Regions from separate parts of the Streptomyces sp. NPDC014889 genome, predicted to be linked through region 2. Evidence: riboswitches for the same ligand, from Rfam matches in the RefSeq annotation. Region 2 holds a riboswitch; each other region holds the start of a gene.
The links. A riboswitch is a leader RNA that binds a small molecule or an ion and turns the genes downstream of it on or off. The one in region 2 is predicted to bind thiamine pyrophosphate.
Positions count from the first base shown of each region.

Region 1: another riboswitch for thiamine pyrophosphate. It lies ahead of ACF09J_RS23285 (thiamine ABC transporter substrate binding subunit); the one in region 2 lies ahead of thiC (phosphomethylpyrimidine synthase ThiC).
Region 3: another riboswitch for thiamine pyrophosphate. It lies ahead of thiO (glycine oxidase ThiO); the one in region 2 lies ahead of thiC (phosphomethylpyrimidine synthase ThiC).

Region 1 is NZ_JBIBWH010000011.1:207,618-218,029, forward strand. Features, by position in the region: gene ACF09J_RS23265 (phosphatidate cytidylyltransferase) at 1-902, shown strand, start outside; gene ACF09J_RS23270 (hypothetical protein) at 1,204-1,530, shown strand; gene ACF09J_RS23275 (hypothetical protein) at 1,807-2,214, shown strand; gene rlmN (23S rRNA (adenine(2503)-C(2))-methyltransferase RlmN) at 2,303-3,409, shown strand; TPP riboswitch at 3,453-3,558, shown strand; gene ACF09J_RS23285 (thiamine ABC transporter substrate binding subunit) at 3,641-4,717, shown strand; gene ACF09J_RS23290 (ABC transporter permease) at 4,765-6,366, shown strand; gene ACF09J_RS23295 (ABC transporter ATP-binding protein) at 6,367-7,386, shown strand; gene ACF09J_RS23300 (maleylpyruvate isomerase family mycothiol-dependent enzyme) at 7,412-8,209, shown strand; gene ACF09J_RS23305 (LAETG motif-containing sortase-dependent surface protein) at 8,267-9,001, opposite strand; gene ACF09J_RS23310 (VOC family protein) at 9,261-9,668, opposite strand; gene ACF09J_RS23315 (hypothetical protein) at 9,801-10,412, opposite strand, start outside.
Region 2 is NZ_JBIBWH010000002.1:186,488-196,899, reverse strand. Features, by position in the region: gene ACF09J_RS04025 (SsgA family sporulation/cell division regulator) at 29-466, shown strand; gene ACF09J_RS04020 (YibE/F family protein) at 586-2,076, opposite strand; TPP riboswitch at 2,148-2,325, shown strand; gene thiC (phosphomethylpyrimidine synthase ThiC) at 2,318-4,132, shown strand; gene ACF09J_RS04010 (hypothetical protein) at 4,254-5,114, opposite strand; gene ACF09J_RS04005 (metallophosphoesterase) at 5,297-6,394, opposite strand; gene ACF09J_RS04000 (LacI family DNA-binding transcriptional regulator) at 6,647-7,759, opposite strand; gene hisC (histidinol-phosphate transaminase) at 8,181-9,260, shown strand; gene ACF09J_RS03990 (cytochrome ubiquinol oxidase subunit I) at 9,489-10,412, shown strand, end outside.
Region 3 is NZ_JBIBWH010000001.1:334,300-344,711, forward strand. Features, by position in the region: gene pknB (Stk1 family PASTA domain-containing Ser/Thr kinase) at 1-273, opposite strand, end outside; gene ACF09J_RS01525 (thiazole synthase) at 443-1,237, opposite strand; gene thiS (sulfur carrier protein ThiS) at 1,241-1,441, opposite strand; gene thiO (glycine oxidase ThiO) at 1,438-2,604, opposite strand; TPP riboswitch at 2,602-2,713, opposite strand; gene ACF09J_RS01540 (NAD(P)/FAD-dependent oxidoreductase) at 2,884-4,113, shown strand; gene ACF09J_RS01545 (helix-turn-helix domain-containing protein) at 4,180-4,545, shown strand; gene thiE (thiamine phosphate synthase) at 4,690-5,373, shown strand; gene metF (methylenetetrahydrofolate reductase [NAD(P)H]) at 5,586-6,509, shown strand; gene ACF09J_RS01560 (hypothetical protein) at 6,566-7,561, shown strand; gene ACF09J_RS01565 (phytoene desaturase family protein) at 7,574-9,070, opposite strand; gene ACF09J_RS01570 (DUF4126 domain-containing protein) at 9,157-9,774, opposite strand; gene ACF09J_RS01575 (TetR/AcrR family transcriptional regulator) at 10,069-10,412, opposite strand, start outside.

The DNA of each region.
Region 1 (10,412 bases), on a different contig from region 2:
CGCAGACACCGTCCTTCCACGGGACGGCGTCGCAGAATCCGGAGCCCATGCCCGACGCCCCGCAGCCGGCGCCCGCGCCGCAGAAGAAGAGCGCGGGCCGCGACCTGGGCGCCGCCATAGGCGTCGGCCTCGGTCTCGGCGCGGTGATCGTGGTGTCGCTGTTCGTCGTCAAGGCCGTGTTCGTGGGTGTCATCGCGATCGCGGTCGTGGTCGGCCTATGGGAACTCACCAGCCGGCTCGACGAGCGCAAGGGCATCAAGGCGCCGCTCGTGCCGCTGGCGGTCGGCGGCGCGGCCATGGTGATCGCCGGGTACGTCCGGGGCGCCGAGGGCGCCTGGGTGGCGATGGCGCTGACGGCGCTCGCGGTTCTGGTCTGGCGGATGACGGAACCGCCGGAGGGCTATCTCAAGGACGTCACGGCCGGTGTCTTCGCGGCGTTCTACGTGCCGTTCCTGGCCACGTTCGTCGCGATGATGCTGACCGCGGACGACGGTCCGCGCCGTGTGCTGACCTTCCTCGTGCTCACGGTCGTGAGCGACACGGGCGCGTACGCCGTCGGCTGGCGCTTCGGCCGGCACAAACTCGCTCCGCGCATCAGCCCGGGCAAGACCCGCGAGGGCCTGTTGGGCGCGGTGGCCTTCGCGATGGTGGCCGGCGCGCTGTGCATGCAGTTCCTGATCGACGACGGCGTCTGGTGGCAGGGCCTGCTGCTCGGCCTCGCGGTCGCGGCCACCGCCACCCTCGGCGACCTCGGCGAGTCCATGATCAAGCGGGATCTGGGCATCAAGGACATGGGCACGCTGCTCCCCGGCCACGGGGGCATCATGGACCGCCTCGACTCCCTGCTGCCCACCGCACCGGTGGCCTGGCTCCTGCTGGTCCTCTTCGTCGGCTCCGCGTGAGCCCACGTCCACCGAGCCCCCACCCCGCACGGGTGGGGGCTCGATGCCGTTCCGGTGCAATCCTGCCTTTGCGGCGGAGCTTTGCGTCGCCGCCAAAGGCAATCGTGATCAGGCCCGAGAAAGTGTATTGAGGCCGCACGAGTGATCTTCGCCTATGACACGGGTCGAATCGTAATAATTCAATCGCCGAGAACTGAAGCTGGCGTCGTCCGTAGCCGAAGGCGACGTGACACACACGCGAAAGAAGCGCACCAAGTGCGCCCGCTTGCGGCCTTGTCCCGCAAAGTGAGGAAGGTTCTCTGTGAGCCGCACAACGATCCGTAGTTCACGCATCTGGTCCGCCACGCTCGTGACGGCGGGCGCGCTTGCCGTAGCACTCAACGTGGCCCCGAGCGCGACGGCCGTCGCCGACACGATGCACAGGGCCGGCAGCGCGAACGTCGCCCTGAGCTCCGGTGACCGCGACGAGGACATGAACAAGCAGGGCACGCAGCCCACACAGCCCACGCAGCCCAGCACCACGATGCTGTCCGCGTGCTCGGCGATCGCCTCGTCCGGCCTGACCGGCCTGCTCGGGACGATCAACAGCGTGCAGTGCGTCCCGTCCGCGATCACCACCACGGGCTGAGACCGGCTCACCGGAGCCAGCGCCGGGAGGCAGGCCCAGTCCAGCCTCCCGGCATCTTCCGGATCAATCCCCGGGCGTATTCGGCAATGTGCGTATTCATGCGGTTGTGTATTTCCCGGTGAATCCTTTTCAGGCCTTAGGTGTGAACCCCGATCGGTCCGTTCGTCGCGCCCTGTACCGGTTGTCACGCTCGCTATCCCCATCCTTGGGTGATCCCGCAGGGCGCGCCGATGCCTTTCGGCTGGGCTCGTGAGACGCGACCACCGTAGGAATCTCATGGAGCAATCGCCGGCCACGCTGAACCGTCAGGCCAACACCGGCCTCGGAGCCGTTCCGGCGGTTGCCTGCATTGCGTACGCGACGCAAGCCGATACCGCCGTTGCACGGCTTGCGGCTGGTCTGGCCGTGATCGGGTTCGCTGTTTTGGCGGTGCGGGGATATCGACTCAGCGTGACATACGATCAATCGCGGCTGGTGATCCATGGCTACCTACGCACACGCGTAATCGACCGAGAGGGCATCCTGGAGATCACGGACTTCCCCGCGGTGAGGTGGACGGCTCGCGACGGACGTAAGCGATGGACCCCCCTCACGGCGTTCATGACGAGCCCGGGCGAAATCTCGGCAACCCGTCTTTACAAGGACCGTGTCATCAGGAAGCTGCGACAGTGGGCCCGGCATTAGCCACCCCAGGCGCCCTGCGGCAGCGACGACAGTCGTCCGGGCGGACAGCCGCAGGTCACCCGAGTGGATCTGCGACACTGGTACCACCATGCCCAAGCCCGGAGAACTCACCTTTGTCGCGCCGCGCGGTGCCAAGAAGCCGCCGCGGCACCTTGCCGATCTGTCGCCCGCCGAGCGCAAGGAGGCCGTCGCCGCGATCGGCGAGAAGCCGTTCCGCGCCAAGCAGCTCTCGCAGCACTACTTCGCGCGGTACGCGCACGACCCGGAGCAGTGGACCGACATCCCCGCCGGGTCCCGCGCCAAGCTCCAGGAGGCGCTGCTCCCGGAGCTGATGACGGTCGTGCGGCATCTGTCGACCGACCAGGGCACCACGCGCAAGACGCTGTGGCGGCTGTTCGACGGCACGCTCGTGGAGTCGGTGCTCATGCGCTACCCGGACCGGGTGACCATGTGCATCAGCTCGCAGGCGGGCTGCGGCATGAACTGCCCGTTCTGCGCCACGGGACAGGCCGGGCTCGACCGGAACCTGTCCACCGCCGAGATCGTGCACCAGATCGTGGACGGGATGCGCGCCCTGCGGGACGGAGAGGTCCCCGGTGGTCCCGCGCGCCTGTCGAACATCGTCTTCATGGGCATGGGCGAGCCGCTCGCCAACTACAACCGCGTCGTCGGCGCCGTCCGCGCCCTGACCGACCCCGAGCCGGACGGGCTCGGCCTGTCCCAGCGCGGGATCACCGTCTCGACGGTGGGCCTGGTGCCGGCCATCCACCGGTTCTCCGACGAGGGCTTCAAGTGCCGGCTCGCCATCTCCCTGCACGCCCCGGACGACGAACTGCGCGACACGCTCGTCCCGGTCAACACGCGGTGGAAGGTGCGGGAGGTCCTCGACGCAGGATTCGAGTACACCGCCAGGTCCGGGCGCCGGCTGTCCATCGAGTACGCGCTGATCCGGGACATCAACGACCAGGCGTGGCGCGGCGACCGGCTCGGCCGGCTGCTCAAGGGCAAGCCCGTGCACGTCAACCTCATCCCGCTGAACCCGACGCCCGGCTCGAAGTGGACCGCGTCCCGGCCCGAGGACGAGAAGGCGTTCGTCGAGGCGATCGCCGCCCACGGAGTGCCGGTGACCGTCCGGGACACCCGTGGTCAGGAGATCGACGGCGCCTGCGGTCAGCTCGCTGCCACCGAAAGGTAGCCGGACGGTGGCCGGACGGTAGGCTGAGAACCTACACATCTTCATATTCCGACAGGGGAGCGCCACAGCGCTGAGAGTGCGGCACCGGCCGCAGACCCTCTGAACCTCGCCCAGGTCATTCTGGGTAGGAAGTTCGGTCATCACTCAAGCTGTTGTGCCCTGCCCGGGTGTCCCTCGCGGATCCCGGGCAGGGCCGCGTCTCTTCCTGGCCAACCCCCAGGAGGACATCCAGTGCACACCAAGACGTTCGCCGCAGCCGCGGTCGGGCTCGGCCTCGTCACGCTGTCGGCGTGCGGCTCGTCACCGAACGGCAAGGACTCCGCCGGGTCCAGGACGGTGACCCTGGTCAGCCACGACTCGTGGGCCGCGTCCAAGAGCGTCATCGCGGACTTCGAGAAGAGCTCCGGCTACAAGGTGAAGGTCCTGGAGGACGGCGACGCCGGCCAAGCCGTCAACAAGGCCATCCTCACCAAGGACAACCCGCAGGGCGACGTCTTCTTCGGCGTCGACAACACACTGCTGTCCCGCGCCCTGGACAACGGGCTGTTCCAGTCGTACGAGCCGAAGGGCGCGGACCTGATCCTGCCGCAGTACCGGGTCGACGAGGCCAAGCACCGCGTCACGCCCATCGACACCGGCGACGTCTGCGTCAACTACGACAAGAAGTACTTCGCCGACCACAAGCTCACCCCGCCCGCCTCGTTCGACGACCTGGTCGCGCCGGAGTACAAGAACCTCCTCGTCACCGAGAACGCCGCCACCTCCTCGCCGGGCCTCGGCTTCCTGCTCGGCACCGCCGCCAAGTACGGCGACAAGGGCTGGCAGGACTACTGGAAGAAGCTCAAGGCCAACGGCGTCAAGGTCGTCGACGGCTGGGAGCAGGCCTACAACCAGGAGTTCTCCGGTTCCGCCGGCGGCAAGAAGGCCAAGGGCGACCGTCCCCTCGTCGTCTCCTACGCCTCCTCGCCGCCCGCCGAGGTCATCTACGCCGACCCGCGGCCGAAGACCGCGCCGACCGGCGTCGCGCAGGGCACCTGCTTCCGCCAGGTCGAGTACGCGGGCCTGCTCGCCAACGCCAGGAACACCGAAGGGGGCAAGGCCCTCCTGGACTTCCTGATCAGCAAGAAGTTCCAGGACGACATGCCGCTGAACATGTTCGTCTACCCGGTGCGCGAAGGCGCCCAGGTGCCCCCGGAGTTCGTGACGTACGGCCCGCAGGCCAAGAACCCCGAGACCCTGGCCCCCGAAAAGATCTCCGCCAACCGTGACCAGTGGGTCAAGTCGTGGACCTCACTCGCCCTCAGGTAGGCCGCGGACGCGGCCGCCGGACGGGGAACACGGCGCGGCTCGGTCTCATGGCCGGGCCCGTCGCGTTCTTCGCGGCGTTCTTCGCCTACCCCGTGGCCGCGATCGTCCGGCGCGGCCTGGAGACGGACGGTGCCTGGCAGTTGGGGCGGATCACCGACGTGCTCGGACAGTCCGACATCCGGCACGTGCTGTGGTTCACCTCCTGGCAGGCGCTCGCCTCCACCGCGCTCACCCTGCTCGTCGCCCTGCCCGGCGCCTATGTCTTCGCCCGCCTCGACTTCCCCGGCCGGCAGGTCCTGCGGGCCGTCGTCACCGTGCCGTTCGTGCTGCCCACCGTCGTGGTCGGCACCGCGTTCCTCGCGCTGGTCGGGCGCGGCGGCCTGCTCGACGAGCTGTGGGGCGTCCGGCTGGACACCACGGTGTGGGCGATCCTGCTCGCCCATGTCTTCTTCAACTACGCCGTCGTCGTACGGACCGTGGGCGGACTGTGGGCGGGGCTCGACCCGCGCCAGGAGGAGGCGGCCCGGATGCTCGGCGCCTCCCCGCTCACCGCCTGGCGCAAGGTCACCCTGCCCGCGCTGGCCCCCGCGGTCGCCGCAGCGGCGCTCATGGTCTTCCTGTTCACGTTCACCTCCTTCGGCGTGGTGCAGATCCTCGGCGGCCCCACCTTCTCCACCCTCGAGGTGCAGATCTACCGGCAGACCTCCCAGATCTTCGACCTGTCGACCGCCGCCGTCCTGACGATCCTCCAGTTCCTGGCCGTGGGCGCGATCCTCGCCGTGCACGCCTGGACCGTACGGCGCCGGGAGACCGCGCTGAAGCTGGTGGACGCCTCGCTGACCGCCCGCCGGCCGCGCGGCGCCGGGCAGTGGACGCTGCTGGCCGGGGCCCTCGCCACCGTCGCCGTCCTCCTCGTGCTGCCGCTCGCCGTACTGGTGCAGCGGTCGCTCGCCGCGCCCGGCTTCGGCTACTACCGGGCGCTGACGAACGCGGACGGCGGCACCTTCCTGGTCGCGCCGATCCACGCCGTCGGCACCTCCCTGGGCTACGCCGCCGCCGCGACCGCCATCGCCGTGGTGATCGGCGGGCTCGCCGCCGCCGCTCTCACCCGCCGGGACGCCGGCCGGCTCGTACGCGGCTTCGACGCGCTGCTGATGCTGCCGCTCGGGGTCTCGGCGGTGACCGTCGGCTTCGGTTTCCTGATCTCGCTGGACCGGCCGCCGCTCGACCTCAGGCAGTCCTGGATCCTGGTCCCGCTGGCGCAGGCTCTGGTCGGCGTGCCCTTCGTCGTACGGACCATGCTGCCCGTGCTGCGGGCGGTGGACGTACGGCTGCGGGAGGCGGCGGCCGTGCTCGGGGCCTCGCCGTGGCGGGTGTGGCGGGAGGTCGACCTGCCTCTGGTGCGGCGGGCGCTGCTGATCGCCGCAGGGTTCGCCTTCGCGGTCTCCCTGGGGGAGTTCGGGGCGACGGTGTTCATCGCGCGCCCCGACAATCCGACGCTGCCGGTCGCCGTGGCGCGGCTGATCGGCCGGCCCGGCGACCTCAACTACGGCCAGGCGATGGCCCTGTCGACGATTCTGATGGTGGTGTGCGCGGTGGCGCTGCTGGTGCTCGAGCGGCTGCGCACCGACCGGAGCGGGGAGTTCTAGATGCTGCTGAGCCTCGATGCCGCGACCGTGCGCTTCGGCGGACGTACCGCGCTGGACGCGGTCGACCTGTCGGTCGCCGAGCATGAGATCGTGTGCGTGCTCGGACCCAGCGGCAGCGGCAAGTCGACGCTGCTGCGCGCGGTGGCCGGGCTTCAGCCGCTGGACTCCGGACGGGTGCTGCTGGACGGGCGGGACCAGTCGGGAGTGCCGGTGCACCGGCGCGAGGTGGGGCTGATGTTCCAGGACCACCAGCTCTTCCCGCAGCGCGACGTGGCCGGCAACGTCGGCTTCGGACTGCGTATGCACGGCGCGGCGAAGGGCCAACGGGACAGTCGGGTGGGGGAGCTGTTGGAGCTGGTCGGGCTGCCCGGGGCCGGGCGGCGGGCCGTGGCCGCGCTCTCCGGCGGGGAGCAGCAGCGCGTGGCCCTCGCCCGGGCGCTCGCCCCCCGGCCGCGGCTGCTGATGCTGGACGAGCCGCTCGGCCAGCTCGACCGCTCGCTGCGGGAGCGTCTCGTCGTCGAACTCCGTGATCTGTTCGGGCGGTTGGGCACGACGGTGCTCGCCGTCACGCACGACCAGGGCGAGGCCTTCGCCCTCGCCGACCGGGTCGTGGTGATGCGGGACGGCCGGATCGCCCAGTGGGGCACACCGCTTGAGGTGTGGCAGCGGCCTGCCGACGCCTTCGTGGCCCGCTTCCTCGGCTTCGAGAACGTGGTGGAGGCGAGCGTGGACGGCGAGGTCGCGGTCACCCCGTGGGGCAAGGTGCCGGTCGCCGACGGCTCGGCCCAGGGCAACCGCACCCTGCTCGTCCGGCCCGCCGGTGTCCGCCTGGTGCCCGCCGACGAGGGCCTGCCCTGCACGGTGACCGCCCGTACCTTCAAGGGCACCCACGTCACCCTCCACCTCCAGCCCGCCAACGCCCCCCGCCTGGAGGCGGCCTGCGCCCTGCGCGAGGCACCGGAGGCCGGGGACGAGGTCGCGGTGGAGTTCGACGCGACTGAAATCGTGGTCCTGGAATGATCACCGGGCACTTAGTGTGCTGAGCATGACGTTACTTCCCTACGACCGTTACTGCGACGAGATCGTCCGTCAGGTCGACGAGTTGAGGGCCCTGGTCACCTCCGGGGCCGACTTGTCCAGGACCGTGCCGACCTGCCCGGACTGGACACTGGAGAAGCTGGTACGGCATGTCGGCGGCGCCCTGCGCCGGGCCGAGGCCCTCGTCAGGACCCGCGCGCAGGAGAACATTCCGGCCAAGGAGGTCCCGCTCGCCGGGGGTCCTGAGGCGCAGGGCGACCCGGCCGCCCTGGACGCCTGGCTGGCGGAGACCGCCCGCATGCTCGTCGACGCCCTCCGTGAGGCCGGACCGGACACGAAGGTGTGGACCTGGGCCGGAATCCTCGACACCGGCTTCTGGGCCCGCCGGATGACCCACGAGATCACGATCCACCGTGCCGACGCGGCGCTCACCGCGGGCCTGCCCTACGAGGTCGCCGCGGACGTGGCCGCCGACGCCCTCGACGAGTGGCTGCAGATCGTGGAGTTCATCCAGCGGAGCAAGGCGCGCCCGGGGATCCAGGAGCTGCGCGGTCCGGGCCGCAGCATCCATCTGCACGCCACCGACGCCGCTCCCGGGCTGAACGCCGAGTGGGTCGTCGAGTTCACCGAGGACGGCGTCACCTGGCGCCGCGGCCACGAGAAGGCGACCGTCGCCCTGCGCGGGCCGCTCACCACCGTGCTGCTCGCGTTCTTCAGCCGACTGCCCCTGGACAGCCCCGGCCTGGAGGTGCTCGGCGAGCGGGAACTGCTGGAGTTCTGGCTGGAGCGGGCGACTTTCGGATGAACGGCCGTGGCCCGCCCCCGAGTTCGGGAGCGGGCCACGGACGGTGTGTGTGGGGCGTCAGCGGTTGCTGTTCGCTCCACGGCGGCGCATGCCGAAGAACACGGCGCCACCGCCGACGACGACCAGGGCGGCCGCGATGCCGGCGATCATGCCGGTGTTGGAGTCGGCACCGGTCTCGGCGAGGTTGGAGTCACCGACCGCGGGCGACGGAGCGTTGTTCTCGGCGCCTGCCGGAGCGGTGGTGCTCTCCGAGGCGGACGGCGCCGAGGACGCCTCCTGCGACGGGGACTCCTCCGACGGGGCGGACTCCGACGGAGCCGGCGTCGACGTCTCCGGCTGAGACGGCGTGGTGGAGTCGGTCGGCTCCTCGGTCGGCGTCTCGGACTTGCACGCGGTCGACGGAGCCCTCAGGTTGTCCTTGATGTCCGCGTCGACCTTGAACCGACTTTTGTCCGCGGTCTTGACGTGGATCCGGTAGACCGCGTTCGGCTGCCAGTCCTCGGCGAAGGTGATCGTGGTTCCCTGACGGGAACCCTTGATCTCCTGCTCGCCGATCTTCTTGGCGTCGGCACCCTTGTCCTCGAGGAACACGGTGACCGTGGCCGGGGTGTTGGAGGAGTCGATGCTCTTGACGACGATGACGCCGTTCTCGCCTTCACACTTGGCTTCGGCGGAGAAGTCCTTGATGTCACAGGCGAGTGCGTTACCCGCAGCGCCGAGAGCGAGAGCGGCGGACGCGGAGGCGACACCGAGGATGCGCACGGTGCGTGCGGTACGACGGGATATGGACAAGATAGCCACTTTGCCCTTCACGGGATGCCCAATTGCGGGGGGTGTGCGGGGGGTTGGGGCAGCAACGAGGTCGAGCCCACAGAAACCCCAGGAGGCTCAGATTTATAAGCGCTCCGGCGGGAGTGTCAATCCGAAAGCCTCCCACCGGCGTTGACTTTACCGCATCATTAACCAGGCGAATGTTTCAACCTGTTGGCATGCGTCAGGGCGGGTGCCGTCGCACCCGCCCTGACCATGGTGAGTCTCCGCCCGCGGGGGTTCAGCCCTGCACCGCCGCCGGGTCCATCCACATGACCTCCCAGGTGTGGCCGTCGAGGTCGTCGAAGGCGCGGCCGTACATGAAGCCCTGGTCCTGCGTCTCGCCGCTCACGGTGCCGCCGGCCGCGACCGCCTTGTCCACCAGCTCGTCGACCTTCTGGCGGCTCTCCGCGCTCAGGCAGATCAGCACCTCGCTGGACCTGGTCGAGTCAGCGATCTCCTTCTTGGTGAAGTTGGCGTAGTGCTGCTTGCTGAGCAGCATCGCGATGATCGTGTCGCTGATGACGACGCACGCGCAGTCGTCGGTGGAGAACTGGGGGTTGATGGTGTAGCCGAGCTCGGTGAAGAACTTCCTGGACGCGGCCACGCCGTTGGTCGCCAGGTTCACGAAGATCATCTGCTGGTACATGGCGGGTCTCTCCCATCGCGGTTCGTTGCCGTTCGCAGGGGTAGACCCGGGGCCGGCGCGGAACTCATCGGCGACTCCGGGACTTTTTCGTACCTCTTCTCCGGGTCCGCCGGCGGACCGGCGGCCGGTGGCTCAGGGGAGCAGCGGCAGTGCGGCGAGGTCCGCGACCACCAGCGTCAGCGGGACGAACAGGGCCAGCAGGGCGCCGCAGCGCAGGAGGGCGGCCGAGCGCAGCATCGTGGCCGGCGCGCCGAGTCGCAGCAGGGCCGCGGTGCTGTCGGCACGGGACTGCCGCGCCTCGACGACTGCGATCAGGAGGGTGGTCAGGGCGCAGCCGGCGACGAGCAGCGTGCCCAGCGTCGTCAGCGGGCCGAGCGGCCGGGCGGCGCCGTCGTAGGCCGCGAACATGGCGTACGTCCCGGACGCCACCGCGCAGACCACGCCCAGCGGGCGGCCGATGCGGGCCGCCTCCTCCATCAGGACGCGCCCGGCCAGGAGCCGCAGGGCTCCCGGGCGCGCGGACTGGACCACACGGCCGCACAGGTGGGTGAGGCCGGGGCCGGCGAGGGCGAGACCGAGTGCGGTCATCAGCCAGCCGATGAGGACCGGCACGGAGCCGGCCGCGAGCCCGCCGGGCAGGGCCGGGCCGCCGGTGGCCGTGAGGCCGGCGGCCTGTCCGGCGTACGCCTCCACGGCCAGTCCGGCGGCGAGCACGGCGATGCCCCAGGGAAGCCCGGTGGGCGG
Region 2 (10,412 bases):
CCAGTCGACGGCAAACACCGGGGTAACGATGCGCGAGTCCGTACAGGCAGAGGTCATGATGAGTTTTCTCGTGTCCGAGGAGCTCTCCTTCCGCATCCCGGTGGAGTTGCGGTACGAGACCTGCGATCCCTATGCCGTGCGGCTGACCTTCCATCTGCCCGGAGACGCCCCGGTGACCTGGGCGTTCGGGCGGGAGCTGCTGATCGACGGGGTGGCGACCCCGTGCGGGGACGGTGATGTGCGCATCTCACCGGCCGGCCGCGACTCGCTGAGCGAGGTCCTGATCCGGCTTCAGGTCGGCTGTGACCGGGCGTTGTTCCGCTCTTCGACGGCGCCCCTGGTGGCGTTCCTGGACCGCACGGACAAGCTGGTGCCCCTGGGGCAGGAGGGTGCGCTGGCCGACTTCGACGCCCACCTCGACGAAGCCCTGGACCGCATCCTGGCGGAGGAACAGAGCGCGGGCTGAGACCTTGCGGCAGGGGATTTGGGCGTAACGCTTCGCCTCGGCCTCAGGGGGTGCAGGAACGCTTCGCCGACCGCCCCGAGGGCGGACCGCCCGGAGGCCGACGGCCCCCGGCCCCGGCGTCAGCGCCTGCGGCGCCTGCCCCTCCCCCCGCGTGCCGGGGCGGGCAGGGCGGCCGGTGCCGCGGCCTCCAACCGCCCCGGACGGTCGGCCGAGACCACGAGTGCCGCCAGCGCCGTGGTGACCGGCACCGAGGCGACCAGGCCGATCGAACCCACCAGTGTGCGCACGATCTCCTCGGCGACGAGCTCACTGGTGGCGACGGTCGTCACACCGCTCTGCGCGATGGAGAACAGCAGCAGCAACGGGAGCGCGGCACCCGCGTACGCGAGGACGAGGGTGTTGACGACCGAGGCGATGTGGTCGCGTCCGATGCGGATGCCCGCGCGGTACAGCCCGCGCCAGCCCATCGCGGGGTTGGCCTCGTGCAGTTCCCAGACCGCCGAGGTCTGGGTCACCGTCACATCGTCCAGGACGCCGAGCGAGCCGATGATGACACCGGCGAGCAGCAGGCCGCTCATGTCTATCGACGGATACAGGCCGTGGATCAGGCCGGTGCTGTCGTCGGTGTTGCCGGTCAGCGCCGCCCATCCGATGAACAGCGAGCCCAGGAAACCGATCAGCATCAGCGAGATCAGTGTGCCGAGCACCGCGACCGAGGTACGGGCGGACAGGCCATGGCACATGTACAGCGCGATCAGCATGATGGCGCTGGCCCCCACCACCGCCACGACCAGCGGGTTCGAGCCCTGAAGGATCGCGGGCAGGATGAAGAGGTTCAGCACCAGGAAGCTGATGGCGAGCGCGACCAGCGCCATGACGCCCCGCATCCGCCCGACGACCACGACGGCGAGTGCGAAGACACCGGCCAGCAGCGCCATGGGGAAGCGCCGGTCGACGTCCGTGACCGAATACTGCAGGTCCGCGGGTGCCGAGGGCTCGTAGGCGACCACGACCTTCTCGCCCTGGTGCAGTTGCCGCGACTGGTCGGGCTGTACGACCTCGGTGAAGGTGCGGCCCTTGTCCTTGCCGGTGTCCACCCGGATCGTGGCCTTCTTGCAGGCCCCGGACTGCTGCTGCTGAGCGGAGGAACCCTCGGCGGTGGAGGTGTCGCCGGTCGGGGTGTCCCCGGAGGCGTTCACCGACCTGCAACTGACCGCGAGCACCTCCACGACGGTGGCCTGCTGGGTCTGCCGGTCGAAGCCCACGCCGGTGCGCTCGTGCGACGGGGCACCGCCCGGCCACAGCGCGGCGAGTCCGGCCACCACCAGGGCGGCGAACGGAATCAGGATCGCCGCGATCACCTTGCGGAGATGCTTCGACACCGGTGCGGCCGGCCCGTGGCTGTGACTGTGCCCGTGCCCGCCACCGCTGCCCGGGCCGTGCTCGTGGGCGTCCCCCGGGCCGTGCCCGCCGCCGTGCCCATGGTCGTCCCCCGGGCCGTGCCTGGCGCCGTGCCCGTGGCCGGTGCCGGTGGCTTCCTGGCCGTGCCGGAAGTCCTGTTCGCGTCGGGGTTCGGGCGGCGGATGGGGGAACTGCTCTGTCGTGGTCACCGCCCGATCATCGCAAGAACGGCACAGGCCCACTGTTCACCGCGCCACAAAGGACGCTAGCGTGGAGCCACCTTTGCACACGCGGGAGCTCGGAGCACCGGGCTGAGAGGGCGCTGACCTCCGTCTTCGCGATGTTTCACGTGGAACGTGCGATGTTTCACAGGAAACGCCGACAGACGGACACCGCTGCGTCGACCGCCGAACCTGTTACCGGGTAATGCCGGCGTAGGGAGTAGGTCTCATGACCAACAAGGACGTACGCACGCCTGCCTCCAAGGAGATCTCCAGCGACGCGGAGCAGATCGCATCCGCCGCTTCCGACGGGGAGGCCGGGAAGTCCATCGGCTGGCACAAGGGTTACGTGGAGGGCTCACGGCCCGATCTGCGGGTGCCGGTCCGTCAGGTGCACCTCACCAACGGGCAGTCGGTCACGCTGTACGACACCTCCGGCCCGTACACCGACCCGCTCGTCGGCACCGATGTCCGCAGGGGCCTGCCGCCGCTGCGGGAGAACTGGATCGTGGCCCGCGGCGACACCGAGGAGTACGCGGGCCGTCCGGTCCGCCCCGAGGACGACGGGATCAAGCACACCTCGCCACGCGGCGGTCTGCGCAACCTCGACGCGGTGTTCCCCGGACGGCCGCGTCAGCCGCGCCGCGGGCGCGGCGACCGAGCCGTGACACAGCTCGCGTACGCGCGCCGTGGGGAGATCACTCCGGAGATGGAGTTCGTGGCCATCCGGGAGAACGTCGCTCCCGAGACCGTCCGCGAGGAGATCGCGGCGGGCCGTGCGGTACTGCCCGCCAACGTCAACCACCCGGAGATCGAGCCGATGATCATCGGCAAGCGGTTCCTGGTGAAGGTCAACGCCAACATCGGCAACTCCGCGGTGACCTCCTCCATCGAGGAGGAGGTGGAGAAGATGACCTGGGCGACCCGCTGGGGCGCCGACACGGTCATGGACCTCTCCACCGGCCGCAACATCCACACCACCCGGGAGTGGGTGCTGCGCAACTCCCCCGTCCCCATCGGCACGGTCCCCCTCTACCAGGCCCTGGAGAAGGTGGACGGCAGGGCCGAGGAACTGACCTGGGAGATCTACAAGGACACCGTCATCGAGCAGGCCGAACAGGGCGTGGACTACATGACCGTCCACGCCGGGGTGCGCCTCGCCTACGTGCCGCTCACCGCGAACCGCAAGACCGGCATCGTCTCGCGCGGCGGCTCGATCATGGCCGCCTGGTGCCTGGCGCACCACAAGGAGTCGTTCCTCTACGAGAACTTCGAGGAGCTCTGCGAGATCCTCGCCGCATACGACGTCACGTACTCGTTGGGAGACGGGCTTCGGCCCGGTTCGATCGCGGACGCCAATGACGAGGCCCAGTTCGCGGAACTGCGCACGCTCGGGGAACTCGGGCGGATCGCCAGGCGTTTGAACGTACAGACCATGATCGAGGGCCCGGGCCATGTCCCGATGCACAAGATCAAGGAGAACATCGACCTTCAGCAGGAGATCTGCGATGAGGCTCCGTTCTATACGCTCGGCCCGCTGACGACGGACGTCGCACCGGCGTACGACCACATCACCTCCGGCATCGGCGCGGCCATGATCGCCTGGTGGGGCACGGCGATGCTCTGCTACGTCACGCCCAAGGAGCACCTGGGCCTGCCCAACCGCGACGACGTCAAGACCGGCGTCATCACCTACAAGATCGCCGCCCATGCGGCCGACCTCGCCAAGGGGCACCCGGGCGCGCAGGAGTGGGACGACGCCCTGTCCGACGCCCGCTTCGAGTTCCGGTGGGAGGACCAGTTCAACCTCTCCCTCGACCCGGACACGGCACGGGAGTTCCACGACGAGACCCTCCCGGCGGAACCCGCCAAGACGGCCCACTTCTGCTCGATGTGCGGCCCGAAGTTCTGCTCGATGAAGATCTCGCAGGACATCCGTCGTGAACACGGCGCCGGCCGGGACGAGATCGCGGAGGGGATGGCTCAGAAGTCGAAGGAGTTCGCGGAGGCGGGGAACAGGGTGTACCTGCCCATCGCGGACTGAGGGAGCGACTGGGCAGCTCTCCCTCGGGCCCCGGCCCGCAGTGCGGGACGGGGTGGTGGGACGCGCTCCGGGCGTCGGTGGGCGGCGGGAGCGCGGCCTCCGGCGATGACGCCGATGGTGGTCACTCCGGCTGGTTTTCCGGGCCTCCGAAGTCCGGGCTGGTGAAGTCGGGGCTGGAGAAGCGCGGGCGGCGGGTCGGGGCCCCGTCGTCCGGGCTGCTGAAACCTGGCCGGTCGTAGCCAAGTTGAGGCATGCGGCCGGTCGGTGCGGCCGGCCCCGCGTACCCCGGTGCGGGGGAGCGGGAGTCGGCGACCGCGTCGCGCAGGAACGGCAGGATGCCCCGTTCGAGCAGAGCCTCCTGCCAGGCGTCCCTCGCCTGGGCGACCTCTTCGCCGAGTTCGGCGTAGGCGCCGCTGTCGAGCGAGGGGCGGTTGCGCAGCGCGGTGAGCAGCAGCCCGGCGGCGGCGGCGAGGATCGCGGCCGCGGTCAGGGCGCCGAACACCCAGCCCGCCGTGATCATGGACTGGGCGAACGCCTGGGCCGGGTCCAGCATCCTCAGGATGTAGCCGACGAGCAGGAAGAGGGCCGCGGCGGTTCCGGCGAGGACGGGGGCGAGCACCGCGACGACGGCGCCCGCGCCCGCGCCGTGGGTCTCGGCGGTCTCGCCCATGGTGGCCGCGAGCCGGACCGGCGCGCCCGGCTCGGCGGAGCCGGCCTCGGTGAGGGAGGGCGGGACGGCCGGCGCCGGCCGGCGCAGTTCCTCGCGGATCTTGACGTAGTGGTGGTACTCGGTCGCCGCGGCCGCCGTTATGACCGCGGTGGCGCTCAGCGCCATGGTGCGCAGTTGTTCCGAGTTGAGCCGCTGCCCGGCAGCGGCCAGTTCCGGGTCGTGTGGGGCGGAGCGCAGCGCCTCATCGAGGATCCGCTCGTATTCCTGGCGGTCCTCGCTCAGCAGGTGCTGCGGAACGCTGTTCATGTGCATCCCCCGATGCTCCGTAGGGCTTGGGGCTCGCATGGCGGCGAGCCGTCGGGCAGAAACGGAGGGGAGCCTGCTACGGATAAGCCGATGGTAGAGCCGTGACGGCGCGCGGTGACAGGGGGTTTCCACAAATTGGGTGGCGACCTGCGCGGTCGTCTCCGCTGGGCGGGCTGCCCGGTGAACGGTCAGGCGTCGAGGGGCAGTTGCTGGACCAGCAGTTTTCCGGCCATGGTCACGCCGCCGTCCATGGCGATGGCGAGTCCGTCGGCGTAGACGTGCGGTCCCTCCACGACCGGACCCGCGGACTCCTCGCCCTCCTCGGAGCCGACTTGGCCCAGCAGATAGGGAATGGGGCTGTGGCCGTGAACGATACGGGTACCGCCGTACGTATCGAGCAGGGAGCGTACGGCGTCGGCGCCGCCCTCGTCCCGGAAGGAGAAGCGCTTGGTGAACTTGCGGAACAGTTCCCAGACTTCGTTCACGTCGTTGCGCGTGAGCGTCTCGCGGACGGTGTCGTTGACCTCTTCGATCGAGGCACCGTAGTCGAGGTAGGAGGTGGTGTCCGAGTGCACGAGCAGGTAGCTGTCGACCGCCTCGATGGCGTCGAGCCGGGCCATCCACTGCAGGTGGTGGTCCTGGAGGCGGTCCATGTCGGACTTCTGGCCGCCGTTGAGCAGCCAGGCCGCCTGGAAGGTCGCGGTGCCCGCGCCGGAGTTGACGGGGGTGTCGCCGAACCGCCTGGCGCCGAGCAGCAGCAGCTCGTGGTTGCCCATGAGGGCCTTGCAGTAGCCGCCGGCCGCGGCCGCCTCCGCGGACAGCCGCATCACGAGGTCGATGACGCCGATGCCGTCCGGGCCGCGGTCGGTGAAGTCGCCGAGGAACCACAGCCGCGCGGTGCCCGCGCACCACTGGCCGGCGGAGTCGACGAGCCCCTTGGCCTGGAGCGCGCCGACGAGCTGGTCCAGATAGCCGTGCACGTCACCGACGACGTAGAGCGGCCCCGGGACGGCGGCGGACTGCCGGGGCTGCGCGGCGGCCGGGTCGGCCGCGGCCTGAAGCGTGTCACCGCGCTTGATGACCGGCAGATCGCGCTCGGTGGGCGTGTACGCGGCCGAGTAGCCCTTCTTGGGCGCCGCGGGCGCCTCCCCGGCCGACCGGACCGTTTCGGCGGGATGCGTGCCGTGGTCGTACGGGCCGGTCTCGTTCACGTACGCGGGAACCCGGAAGTCGCGCAGCGTAGCCGCCCGCTCCACGTCGGGTCCCTGACCGGCCCCCTGAGTCATCGACCCCTCCACCATCGCGCCGCCTCTGCACCGCTTCGGACTGCCTGGTCGCAGCGGCCCGCGGTGTCGTGGGCCCATCATAGGAACGCGGATCGCGCCATGTGATGACCCAGGGGTGGTGAATCGGCACTGGACTCCGGTTCACCGTGGCTTTCGCCCCGATTGGGCAGTCTTCGGCGACCCCGCGGCCACCCGTGTCCCGGGCGGCCGCGGGGTCACTCGTGTCCTGCGCGGCCGGTGGCCGCACGTGTCCTAACGGTCCTCCGACACGCGGGGCGGGCTGACGGTCCTGCGCTGGGTGCGCCGCTGGGACGAGGTGCGCACGATCAGCTCGGTCGGTATGACCTGCTCGACCGGCCGGTCCGACTCGACCCCTTCGATGGCGTCGATGAGGAGCTGGACGACCGCTGTGCCGATCCGGCGCGGCTTAAGGGAGAGCGTGGTGATGGGCGGCTCGGTGCTGGCGTACACCGTGGACTCGCTGCAGCACACCAGCAGCAGGTCGTCGGGGACGCGCAGGCCGTAGCGGCGGGCGGCGGCGAGCAGATCGGTGCCGTTGGGGTCGAACAGTCCGTAGACGGCGTCGGGCCGGTCGGGGCGGGCCAGCAGCCGGTCGGCGGCGACGGCGCCCGCGCACGGGTCGTGGGCGGGGTAGGCCTCGTACACCGGGTCCTGGCCGACGCGCTTGCACCACTGGAGGTAGGCGGTCGTCGACAGGTGGGTGTAGGTGTCCGTCGTGGTGCCGGTCAGCAGACCGATGCGGCGGGCGCCGGCCTCGGCGAGGTGGTCGAGGATGCCGAGGACGGCGGCTTCGTGGTCGTTGTCGACCCAGGCGGTGACCGGGAGCGCGCCGGCCGGGCGGCCGTCGCTGACCACCGGTAAGCCCTGCCGCACCAGTTCGCTGACGACGGGGTCCTGGTCGGAGGGGTCGATGACGACCGTGCCGTCCAGGGCGACGTTCGACCACACGTCGTGGCGCGAGGTCGCGGGCAGGATGACGAGGGCGTATCCGCGGGCGAGCGCGGCCGAGGTGGCGGCGCGGGCCATCTCGGCGAAGTACGCGAACTCGGTGAAGGTGAAAGGTTCATCCCCGTACGTGGTCACGGTCAGACCGATGAGGCCCGACTTGCCGGTACGGAGCGTGCGGGCCGCGGCCGAGGGGCGGTACCCCAGCCGGTCGGCGACCTCGCGGACATGGCGCCGGGTGGCGTCCGGGAGCCGTCCCTTGCCGTTGAGGGCGTCGGAGACGGTCGTGATGGAGACTCCGGCGGCGGCGGCCACGTCTCTGATGCCCGCCCGGCCCGGCCGGCTGCCTCGGCGTGAGGTTTCCGCGCGGCTCACCTGGTGCTTCCCTGCTGCTGTCATGGCGAGCCGATAGTAGGGCTCTTGCGGTGGGGTAGTGCGGACGCATATGCACGCGTTGACAGGCACGTTTCTGCATGGTCGTTGGGGGTCAAGTGCCTTTGAAACCATGTCAGTTACCCGGCATCAGGTTAGGACGTGACGTGGTGGCACGCATGGGCCTGTCGACCCTTCGATGTTTCGAAGAGGTCTCAACTCACCTTCACGGGGGACGCGCGCCACGGCGCAAGCCACCGGCGCATAGATATATGTGTGACGCGCCCCCCAATTCGTACGTGTTCGTACGTGCGTGCCGCCGATGTCGGTGTGACGGAAGAGGCCGGTCCTCGCACGAGGTGATGGTCGCCGACCCATACGCAGCGGCGCCCAATCCTCTTAAGGTGTGCAGTATTGGATGCCGGTGGTGGTCACGAGGAGGACTGCGGTGAGTGAGACAAGCCCGAAGCTGCGTGCCGAGCTGGAGGGTATCCCCACCTACAAGCCGGGGAAGCCCGCCGCGGCCGGCGGCCCGGTGGCCTACAAGCTGTCCTCGAACGAGAACCCCTATCCGCCGCTGCCGGGGGTCATGGAGACGGTGACGGCGGCGGCCGCCGCCTTCAACCGCTACCCGGACATGGCGTGCACGGGCCTGACCAGTGAACTGGCCGAGCGCTTCGCGGTGCCGGCCTCGCACGTGGCCACGGGCACCGGTTCCGTCGGTGTCGCCCAGCAGCTGATCCAGGCCACCAGCGGGCCCGGCGACGAGGTCATGTACGCCTGGCGGTCCTTCGAGGCGTACCCGATCATCACGCAGATCAGCGGGGCGACCTCCGTGCAGGTCCCGCTGACGCCCGGTGACGTGCACGACCTGGACGCGATGGCGGACGCGATCACCGAACGCACGCGTCTGATCTTCGTCTGCAACCCGAACAACCCGACCGGCACGGTGGTGCGGCGGGCCGAGCTGGAACGGTTCCTCGACCGCGTCCCCTCCGACGTGCTGGTGGTCCTGGACGAGGCCTACCGCGAGTTCATCCGCGATGCCGAGGTGCCGGACGGGGTGACGCTCTACCGCGACCGGCCGAACGTCTGCGTGCTGCGCACGTTCTCGAAGGCGTACGGCCTCGCCGGGCTTCGCGTCGGCTTCGCCATCGCCCACGAGCCGGTGGCGGCGGCGCTGCGCAAGACGGCCGTGCCGTTCGGCGTGAGCCAGCTGGCACAGGAGGCGGCGATCGCCTCGCTGCGTGCCGAGGACGAGCTGCTGGGCCGGGTCGGCTCGTTGGTCTGCGAGCGCATCCGGGTGGTCGACGCGCTGCGCGCACAGGGCTGGACGGTGCCCGAGACGCACGCCAACTTCGTATGGCTGCGGCTGGGGGAGCGGACGGTCTCCTTCGCCGAGGCCTGTGAGCGGGCCGGCGTGGTGGTCCGGCCGTTCGCGGGTGAGGGCGTGCGGGTGACCGTCGGGGAGGCCGAGGCGAACGACATCTTCCTGAAGACGGCGGAGGCGTTCCGCAAGGAGCTCTGATCCGGCCGGACACGCGCCGGTCCTCGGCCGGCCGAGGACATCGCGGCAGCGTGTAAGAAGGGGGTTCCCCAGGTTCTGGGGGACCCCCTTCTCCGTCTGAAAATCGGTGGGTCATAATTGCTTGTGAATGTGAACGCGTTCACAAGCGAGTCCGATTGTTGCCTGTTGTGCAGGTCACATCGGGATGAATCGCCACCGTGATCGCGGTGACGTAAGGAGAGTGACGACGTGAACCTGGCTTTGGCGCCGGAGACACTGGCGCGCTGGCAGTTCGGCATCACGACCGTCTACCACTTCATGTTCGTTCCCCTGACGATCTCGCTGGCCGCCCTGACGGCCGGGCTGCAGACCGCCTGGGTGCGCACGGAGAAGGAGAAGTACCTCAGGGCCACCAAGTTCTGGGGCAAGCTCTTCCTGATCAACATCGCCATGGGCGTGGTCACCGGCATCGTGCAGGAGTTCCAGTTCGGCATGAACTGGTCGGACTACTCACGCTTCGTCGGTGACATCTTCGGCGCCCCGCTCGCCTTCGAGGCGCTGATCGCGTTCTTCTTCGAGTCCACCTTCATCGGACTGTGGATCTTCGGCTGGGACAAGCTGCCCAAGAAGATCCACCTGGCCTGCATGTGGATGGTGTCGCTCGGCACGATCCTGTCGGCGTACTTCATCCTCGCAGCCAACTCGTGGATGCAGCACCCCGTCGGCTACCGGATCAACGAGGCCAAGGGCCGTGCCGAACTCACCGACTTCTGGGCGGTGCTGACCCAGAACACGGCGCTCAGCCAGGCCTTCCACACGCTCTCCGCCGCCTTCCTGACCGGTGGCGCCTTCATGGTCGGCATAGCCGCCTACCACCTCACCCGCAAGAAGCACGTGCGCGAGATGAAGACCTCGCTGCGGCTCGGCCTGGTCACGGTCGTCATCGCCGGCCTGCTCACCGCGGTCAGCGGCGACGTCCTCGGCAAGGTCATGTTCAAGCAGCAGCCGATGAAGATGGCCGCGGCCGAGGCGCTGTGGGACGGACAGCAGCCGGCGCCGTTCTCGGTCTTCGCCTACGGCGACGTCGACAAGGGCCACAACACGGTGGCCATCGAGATACCCGGCCTGCTCTCCTTTCTCGCCAACGACGACTTCACCTCCCACGTCCCCGGC
Region 3 (10,412 bases), on a different contig from region 2:
CACGTACGTCCCGTCCGTGCCCTGGTCGAAGACCTGCACGACGTTCGGATGGGCCAGCCGAGCGACCGACTTGGCCTCCCGGATGAACCGCTCCACGAACGAGCCGTCGGCGGCGAGCGTCGGGTGCATCACCTTGAGGGCGAGGACCCGGTCGAGACGGGTGTCCAGGGCCCGGTAGACCGTGGCCATCCCGCCGACGGCGATCCGTGCGTCGACGCGATAGCGGCCGTCGAGCACCTGCCCGACGAGAGGGTCCTGAAGGGTCGTATCCACGCAGGCGAGTCTACGAGCCGTCACGGACACACACCGATCGCGGACAGTGTCGCGGCGGGACTGAAGCCGACCTGTGACGCGGTACACGCACCCGTACGGGGCGATGACCGGCCGGTGCCCCGGCAGCCGACGCACGCCCCGTCGCGGGCGAACGTTGCCCGTCGCGGCATTAGAACGCGGGCCGCTCCGGGTCCAGCCCGGCCATGCCCTCCGCCGGGGACGACGCCTGGGCGAAGTGCCGCTTGGGGATCCGCCCGGCCAGCCGGGCCAGCCGCCCCGCCTCCACGGCGGAACGCATCGCCGAGGCCATCATCACCGGCTCCTGCGCCCGTGTCACCGCTGAGGCGAGCATCACCCCCGCACACCCCAGCTCCATGGCAAGCGCCGCGTCCGAGGCCGTACCGGCCCCGGCGTCCAGGATCACCGGCACGCGCGCGTGCTCCACGATCAGCTGGAAGTTGTGCGGGTTGCGGATACCGAGCCCGGACCCGATGGGCGAGCCGAGCGGCATGATCGCGGCGCAGCCCACGTCCTCCAGCTTCCGCGCGAGCACCGGATCGTCGTTCGTGTACGGCAGCACCGTGAACCCGTCGTCGACCAGCGTCTCCGCAGCGTCCAGCAGCTCGATCGGGTCCGGCAGCAGCGTGCGCTCGTCGGCGATGACCTCCAGCTTGACCAGGTCCGTGCCCAGCGCCTCCCGCGCCAGCCGGGCGGTGAGCACCGCCTCGCCCGCCGTGAAGCAGCCCGCGGTGTTGGGCAGCGCCCGGATCCCGAGCGACTCCAGCACCGACAGCACGGAGCCGTGCACGGAGGGGTCGACCCGCCGCATCGCGACCGTGGTCAGCTCCGTGCCGGAGGCCACCAGTGCCCGCTCCAGCACCTCCAGGCTGGGCGCGCCGCCGGTGCCCATGATCAGCCGGGAGGTGAAGGACGTACCACCGAGGACGAAGGGGTCGTCGGCCATGGCTCAGCCTCCCTGGACGGCGGTCAGCACTTCGACGCGGTCGCCCTCGGCCAGGGCCGTGGACGACCAACGCGCGCGCGGGACGACGGTCTCGTTGAGGGCGGCGGCCACGCCGGAGGGTGCCGCGCTCAGCGCCTGCACGACGGTGCCGAGGGACGTGCCGGGCTCGACGCGGCGGGGCTCACCGTTGACAGAGATGTTCATGCGGGCTGCTCCGTGAGTGCCGTGGCGTGGAAACGCCTGGGGGAGAAGGGGCGGACCTCGTCCGGCAGCTCGCCGGTGGTCAGGACGTGCGCCATGGCGTCACCGGTGACCGGCGTGAGCAGCACGCCGTTGCGGTAGTGCCCGGTGGCGAGGAGCAGGCCGTCCAGGCCGGTCGGGCCGAGCAGCGGCGCGTTGTCGGGGGAGCCGGGCCGCAGTCCCGCCCGGGTCTCCGTGAGCGGCAGCTCGGTGATCCCGGGCACCAGCTCGTGCGCGTCGCGCAGGAGCTCGTACACGCCGCCCGCCGTCACTGTCGTGTCCCAGCCCAGCTCCTCGCTCGTGGCCCCGACGACCAGCTCGCCGCTCAGCCGCGGCACCAGGTAGACCTGGCTGCCGCGCACCACGGCCCGCACGGTACGGCTCAGGAACGGCGCGTAACGCTTCGGCACCGTCAGCCTCAGCACCTGCCCCTTCACCGGCCGCACCGGCGGCAGCACCTCGTCCGGGACGCCCGCGAGCCGTCCGCTGCGGCTGCCGGCGGCGAGCACCACGCGGTCCGCGGCCGGCGCGGTGCCGTCGCGCAGCACACACCCCGTGGCCCGGTCGCGGGCCACGGTGAGCCGCTCGGCCCAGCCGCGGTGGAAGACCACGCCGGCCCGCTCACAGGCGTCGACCAGGGCGCGGGCGAGCCGCCGCGGATCGATCTGGTGGTCGCCGTCCACCCGCAGACCGCCGCGCACGCCCGGCGCGAGCATCGGTTCGAGGCGGCGGCAGTCCCGCCCGGACAGCCACTCGGAGTCCAGGCCCGAGCGGCGCTGAAGGTCGTGCAGTTCCCGCAGGTGGGCGCGGTCGTCGGCGTCCAGTGCCACGGCGAGGGTGCCGCAGCGGCGGTAGCCGAGGTCGTGGCCGGTCAGCTCGGTCAGCTCGGCCGCGAAGTCCGGGTAGCGGCGGGCGGAGGCCAGATTGAGTCCGAGCAGGGTCTGCTCGCCGTAGTGCAGTTCGGTGACGGCGGCCAGCATCCCGGCGGCCACCTGCGCGGCCCCGCCGCCCGGCTCGGGGTCCACCACGGCCGTGGCGAACCCGCGCTGCGCCGAGCGCCAGGCCGTCACAAGGCCGATGATCCCGCCCCCCACGACGAGGACGTCTGACGTACAAGGCGACGACATGGGCGTCCAGCCCCTCCCTTCGCCGGCATGACCCGGATCAGGTTCGTACGGTCGGAGGCCGCCAGCCTCCCTCTCAGCCCGGTGCGTCCGGGCTCCCGCGAGTGCTTGTACGGGCCACCCTAGCCCGCGGAGCACCGCCCCGGTAAGGGAGCCTGCCACGGACCGGGGCGGCCGGGCATGAGGGAAGAGTCTGTCGGGCAGGTTGAGGGAGCCGGTTGTGGAGCAGGTCACTCCGCACACCCCTGACTGACGCTCCGTCAGTTGACTTAAGGTGATCAGGTGAGCGACCAGACGCAGGAACAGGGCACATCGGGGCCGCGGCGCGTGGTCGTCGCGGGCGCGGGCATGGCCGGTGTGCAGACCGCGGTCGCCCTGCGCGAGCAGGGCTTCACCGGCACCGTGACACTGATCGGCGCCGAGCCCCACCAGCCCTACGACCGGCCACCGCTGTCCAAGGCCGTCCTGCTCGGCAAGGCCGAGGGCTCCGCCTTCGACATCGACTTCGAGGCGCTCGGCCTCGAACTGCGGCTCGGCTGCGAGGCGCTGGCCGTGCGGCCCGGCGCGCACGTGCTGGAGACCTCGGCCGGGCCGGTGCCGTACGACGTCCTCGTCCTGGCCACCGGCGCCGAACCGATCCGGCTGCCCGGCGCGGAGGGCGTTCCCGGCGTCCACCTGCTGCGCACCCTGGACGACGCCGAACGGCTGCGGCCGGTGCTCTCCGAGCAGCACGACATCGTGGTCGTCGGCGCCGGCTGGATCGGCGCCGAGTTCGCCACCGCCGCGCGCGAGGCGGGCTGCGCCGTGACCGTCGTGGAGGCCGCGGACCGGCCGCTCGCCGGGGCGCTGCCCGCCGAGGTGGCCGAGCCGATGACCGCCTGGTACGCCGACAGCGGCACCGAACTGCGCACCCACGCGCGCGTGGAGCGCGTCGAACCCGGCGCGGTCGTGCTCGACGACGGCTCGCGGCTGCCCGCGGGCGCCGTCGTGGTGGGCATCGGCGCGCGCCCCGCCACGGGCTGGCTGGCCGGCTCCGGCATCGCACTGGGCCCGCACGGGGACGTCCTGGCCGACGACCGTCTGCGCACGTCCGTGCCGGACGTGTACGCGGTCGGCGACTGCGCCTCGTTCCCCTCGGGACGGTACGGCGAGCGCCTCCTGATCCACCACTGGGACAACGCGCTCCAGGGCCCGCGCACGGTCGCGGCCGACATCGTCGGCCTCACCCCCGTGGTCTACGACCCGGTGCCGTACTTCTGGTCCGAGCAGTTCGGGCGCTTCGTGCAGTACGCCGGACACCACACGTCGGCCGACACTGTCGTCTGGCGCGGCGATCGCACCGGACCCGCCTGGACGGTCTGCTGGCTCCGCGAGGGCCGGCTCGTCGCCCTGCTGGCCGTCGGCCGGCCGCGGGATCTGGCGCAGGGGCGGCGGCTGATCGCGTCGGGCACGCCCATGGATCCGCTGCTGCTGGCGGACCCGGCGAAGCCCCTGAAGGCGGCGACGGCGTGAGGCGCGTGTCCCCGAGTGGACGGGCCTGGCTTCCGAGTGTCGGTGGCAGATGGCACGCTTGTTTCCGTGACCGAGATTGACACGAAGATCGACGCTCTCGTCCCTGCCTGGCTCACCCTTCCCGACATCGCCGAACAGCTCGGCGTCGAGGTGACACGTGTGCGGCAGCTGGTCAAGGAGGGCCAGCTCATCGCCGTACGCCGGGGTGAGAACCGCGCGCTGCACGTCCCCGCCGCCTTCATCGACGGCGACAAGGTCGTCAAGGGCCTGTCCGGCACCTTGACGCTCCTGAGGGACGACGGCTTCACGGTCGAAGAGATGATCGAATGGCTGTTCACCCCCGACCCGACCCTGCCCGGCACCCCCGCCCAGGCCCTGAGTGAGAACCGTGGCACAGAGGTGAAGCGCCGCGCCCAGGCGCTGGCCGTCTGACCCGGCCGCTTCTCCGCGCCCCCCGGCCGCGGCCCCCCCGCGGCCGGGCGGGCGGAGGCGGAGCCGGCCGGTCGGGAGGGGCGGGTAAGGTCCGTCCGAGTGGCCGGACGAGCCACCGAACCGACGAGCCCGGGGGACCCTCGTATGCCCGAGACCGCTGCCGCAGCCGTTGCCGACGCCGCGGCCGACACCCGTGACCGGCTCGGTGCGGCGCGCCTGTACCTGTGCACGGACGCCCGCAGGCGGCAGGGGGATCTGGCCGGTTTCCTGGACGCTGTGCTGGCCGCGGGGGTCGACGTCGTGCAGTTGCGGGACAAGGGCATGGAGGCGGGGGAGGAGCTGGACCTGCTGGAGGTGTTCGCCGACGCGTGCTCCCGGCACGGGAAGCTGCTCGCGGTCAACGACCGGGCGGACGTCGCCCACGCGGCCCGCGCCGATGTGCTGCACCTGGGGCAGGGGGACCTCCCGGTGCCCGCCGCGCGCGCCATCCTCGGCGACGGCGTCCTGATCGGCCGGTCCACGCACGCCGAGGACGAGGCCGCCGCGGCGGCCGTCCAGGACGGCGTGGACTACTTCTGCACCGGGCCCTGCTGGCCCACGCCCACCAAGCCGGGCCGGCCCGCCCCCGGCCTGGACCTGGTCCGGTACACCGCCTCGCTGGGCACCGACCGGCCCTGGTTCGCCATCGGCGGCATCGACCTCGGCAACCTGGACCAGGTCCTGGAGGCCGGCGCCCGCCGTGTCGTCGTGGTCCGGGCGATCACCGAGGCCGACGACCCCGGAGCGGCGGCGGCCGAGTTCGCCGGGCGGCTGCGGCAGGCGGCGTAGAGCGCGGTGCGGAACGGCCGGGCGCGGTGGCTGGCCCAGGGCGCGACACGACCGGAGGCCGGTCGCTCCGGCGTCTCACTTTTCGGACAGTCGGTCGGGTCCGACCCGCTCATTTCCGCCCCGTTGTCCGAAGGGTGGACAAGAAGCCGACAATCCAGGCAAATTTCCGGTGCTCGGTTGGGGGAGCGCCGCGCCCTGGATAGCCTGCCAGTATGGCCCTCGGAACCGCATCCACCAGGACTGATCGCGCACGCACCGTGCGTGACATGCTCGCCACCGGCAGGAGCACGTACTCCTTCGAGTTCTGGGCGCCGAAGACGGCGAAGGGCGAGCGCAACCTGTGGAACGCGCTGCGCAGGGTCGAGGCCGTCGCCCCCGACTTCGTCTCGGTGACGTACGGTGCCGGCGGCTCCACCCGCGCGGGCACGGTCAAGGCGACCGAGCAGATCGTGTCCGACACGACGCTCACCCCGGTCGCGCACCTCACCGCGGTCAACCACTCCGTCGCCGAACTGCGCAACATCATCGGCCAGTACGCCGACGCCGGGATCCGCAACATGCTCGCCGTGCGCGGCGACCCGCCCGGCGACCCGATGGGCGACTGGGTCCCGCACCCCCGCGGACTGACCTACGCCGCCGAACTCGTCCGGCTCATCAAGGAGTCGGGCGACTTCTGCGTAGGCGTGGCCGCCTTCCCCGAGATGCATCCCCGCTCGGCCGACTGGGACACCGACGTCGCGCACTTCGTCGACAAGTGCCGCGCGGGCGCCGACTACGCCATCACGCAGATGTTCTTCGAGCCGGAGTCGTACCTCCGCCTGCGCGACCGGGTCGCCGCCGCCGGTTGCGCGACACCCGTCATTCCCGAGATCATGCCGGTCACGAGCGTGAAGATGCTCGAGCGTCTGCCCCAACTCAGCAACGCCGCCATCCCGGACGACCTCCAAGAGCGGATCCGCGCGGCGGCGGACGATCCGGCGGCGGTACGCTCCCTTGGGATCGAGTTCGCCACCGAGTTCTGTGCGCGACTGCGGGCCGAGGGAGTGCCCGGGCTGCACTTCATCACGCTCAACAACTCCACGGCGACGCTGGAAATCTACGAGAACCTGGGTCTGCACCACCGGCCGCGGACCTAGACCGGCCGCACCCGCGTACGACACACTGCGTAGCGGCCACTGGGAGAGGGGCGTACATGGGCTGGACGGTCCTCTACATCGCGTTCGGCATCGTCGCGCTGTGGCTGCTGGGCGAGGTGCTGCTGCAGTACAAGGCACGGCTGCGCTGGCGGCTGCTGGCCTTCGGCGGCTTCCTCGGTGTCGTTCTCGGGGTCCTGATCCCCTCCGTCATCGTGATCGGTCTCGGCGCGGCCGCCTTCGCGGTCGGCCAGACCTACGTCACCCTGTCCTTCCGGCGCGGCTTCGCGGCGGGCTGGGCGGTCAACCGGCCCGAGGCCGACGGCGGCAAGCCGCGCCGCCGCGGCAAGGCCGAGCACCAGGACCCGACCCTGGAGGTCTCCGACCTCGAGGTGTCCGACGGCGCCACCGGCACCATGGAGGCTCTGCACGGCCACGAGGGTGAGTCCTACGACCACGAGGGCCGGCCCTACGCCCACGGCGACGACGACCGCGACGACGTCTTCACCCCAGCTCTCGCCACCACCGAGCCCACGGCCGCCGAGGCCGCCGCCGTGTACGAGCCGCAGCCCATGCCCGACGACACCGGTTCCTACGGCGTCTACGGCGACTCGGCCCACCAGGGCGGCACGCAGTCGCCCTACCCGGGGGCCGACCAGACCCAGGACCAGTACGCCACCGCGGCCCAGGGCGCCGACCAGAGCCACGCGTACGACTACTCCGGCTACGGGCAGCAGGGCTACGGCTACGACGCCTCCGGCCAGCAGCAGTACGCCGCCTACTCCGACCCGTACGCCGGCACCCAGACCTATGACGGCTCCTACGACACCGGCTACGCCCAGCAGGGGTACGGCCAGCAGGACTACGGCACCCAGGACGCCTACGCCGGCTACGGCGGCGAGACGCCGGCCGGCGGGGTGTGGGTCCCGCAGCAGCGCACCGACGAGGCCTACGGCGGGGAACTCCCGCAGGAGCAGCAGGCCTACCCGTACCAGGGCGACAGCCACGGGCAGCCGCAGCACGGCACGGGCTACGACGAGCAGTACCGTTTCTGAACGCTCCCGGGCTCACTGGGAGCCGCGGAACTCCGGCCCCTCCACGATCAGTCCGGCCACCAGCGCCCCCGACATCCCGGCGTGCGGCAGCCCGCCCCCGGGGTGGGACCAGCCGCCCACGGTGAACAGGCCCGCGAGGCCCGTGGTGTTCGCCGGGTGCAGCAGGCGCCCCTGAGCGGCCGCGAGCGTCGGCGCGGGGACGGCCCCGCCCTCCGCTCCCGTCACCCGCGCGATGTCGGCCGGGGTGCGCACCTCGTGCCAGAGCAGGCGGTCGCGGAGCCCGGGTATCGCCCGCGAGGCGACGGCGATCATCCGGTCGGCCTGCGCCCGGAGGTCCGCCGACGCGGACGCGGGGACCGTCGCCGTGAGCGTGACCGCCTCGTGCCCCGGGTCCGGGACCAGCGCCTGATCGCCGGGACGCGACACGGCGACCGTGGGCCGCTCGGGCAGCCCGGGGGCCGCGCCGAACAGCGCGTCGAGTTCGGCCGCCCGGTCCTCGGCGTGCACCACGGTCCGGTGCGCCGTCCCCTCGGGACGGCCGCCGCGCAGCGCCAGCAGCACGGTCAGGCGGCTGGGCGCCCGGGGCTGCGGCGGCACCTCGCCCGCACCCCGCAGGGCCGTACCCCGGACCATGCTTTCCAGCGTCCGGGGCGGCACACCGGCGACCACGAACTCCGCATCGGTCACGGTCCCGTCGGCGAGTTCCACGCCCGCCGCCCGGCCGTCCTTGCGGACGACCCCCGTGACCTCGGCGCCGAAGAAGAACTCGACCCGGCGGGCCAGACACCGCTCGTACACCGCGCGCGCCAGCTCGCGCAGGCCGCCGCGCACGTACCAGGTGCCGAAGGCGTGGTCCAGGTACGGCAGTACGGCCGCGCTCGCCGGTGCGGTCCGCGGATCGAGGCCGTACGCGAGCGCGTGGCTCTCCAGGAGGGCGGCGAGGCGCGGGTCGCGCAGCTCCCAGGCGGCGACCTCGGCGAGCGTGCTTGCCCGGCGGGTGCGCAGCAGGCGCTTGTGCGGCACCGCCGGGTACGGCTCGCGCTCGGCCAGCACCTGCCAGTTGGGCCACAGCGGCTCCTCCAGGAGCGGGCGGCGGGCGCGGTCCCAGGCCTCGCGGGCCCGCACCAGAAAATCGCCCCAGCGCTTGCCGGCGCCGGCGCCGAGGGCTTCGTCCAGCGCGGCGACGACGCCCGCGCGCGAGACGTTCGGCAGGGACACCTCGGTGCCGTCCGCGAAGACGTGCCGCGCGGACGGATCCACCTGGACCAGCTCGACGCGGTCCTCCAGTGGCTCCTTGCCGGTCTTGACGAACAGATCGCGGTGGACCGCGGGCAGCGGGAGCAGCCCGGGGCCGGTGTCGAAGGCGAAACCGTCCCGCTCGAAACGGCGCAGCGCGCCGCCGTACGTGTCCGTACGCTCGTACACCGCCACTCGGTGGCCCGCGACGGCCAGCCGGGCGGCGGCCGCCATCGCGCCCATCCCGGCGCCGATCACCGCAATCCGTGCCATGTGCGCGACTTTATCGACCGCCGCTGACAATCCCGGCCGCGGGGCGCTGACCAGCGGTTTCCCGGATGCGTGCGGCTGCGCGCGGGTCAGCCCGGCGGTGACCCCGCCCCGGCCGCGAGCCGGCGTTTCTCCTCCCGGCGCTGGGCCCGGCGGCGCAGGAAGCGGCGGATCCGGGAGACCAGGAAGGCGACGATCACGATCCCGGCGAGCAGCAGGACGCCCGCGACGACCGCCGCGGCCAGCGGGTGGAAGACCGCGAAGGTGACGAGCCCGGCCACTCCGAGGTCCTCGGCCAGGCTCACGACCATGTTGCTCACGGGCTCGGGCGAGGTGTTGACCGCCATCCGCGTCCCGGCCTTCACCAAGTGGCTGGCCAGCGCCGTACCGCCGCCGACCAGACCCGCGGTGACGTCCGACATCGAGCCGCTCTGCCCCGCGAGCAGCGCGCCGACCCAGGCACCGGCGACCGGGCGGATCACGGTGTGCGCCGTGTCCCACACCGAGTCGACGTAGGGGACCTTGTCGGCGACGGCCTCCAGCACGAACAGCACGCCCGCCGCGATCAGCACCTCCGGCCGCTGCAGGGTTCCGGGGACGTCGTCGCTCAGTCCCGTCGCACCGAACACACCGAGCAGCAGCACCACCGCGTACGCGTTGATGCCGCTGGCCCAGCCGCTTGTGAACACCATGGGGAGTACGGACACGGAGGCGATCGTAGCCAGCGGGCCGCGCGGAGTCCTGGGGGCGGGCACGCGGGACTGAGTATCCGTACCTAGTCGGCGAGATGAGTACGCGCACGGATGGGACGCGACCCGCGCGGACGGGAGAGTGGAGGGCACGGAAGGGGGCACGACGCCGGCACCGCCGACACGGGGCGGCGGAACGGCGCGGCCCTCGACCGGGAGACGCCGGTGCGCGGCGGCCCGCGGGGGACGCGGCCGGCGCGCGCCGGCGTTTCCCGTGCGCGGTCCGTGCCCGGCGCTGTTCGGGCGCGGGCCTCAGAGGCGGCCGCTGACCCGGCCCTGAAGGAGCCGGGACAGCGCCGCGTGCACGTCGTCCAGGGAACGCTGGGGCTGGAACGACTTCCAGTCCAGCGCGGCCACCAGCACCATGCCGACCAGCGCCGCGGCGGTCAGCGGCACGTCGACCTCCTCGCTGAACTCCCCGTTCGCCACGCCGTCGCGCAGCACGCCCTCGACGACCGCGACCGCCTCCTGCCGCACCACCAGGAGCGTGGCCTGCCAGGACCGGTTGGTGCGCCACAGCTCGGCCACGTAGAGCTGGGTGAAGGCCGGGTAGCGGTCGATGAAGACGAGCCCGGCGCGGACCATGGCGTCCAGGG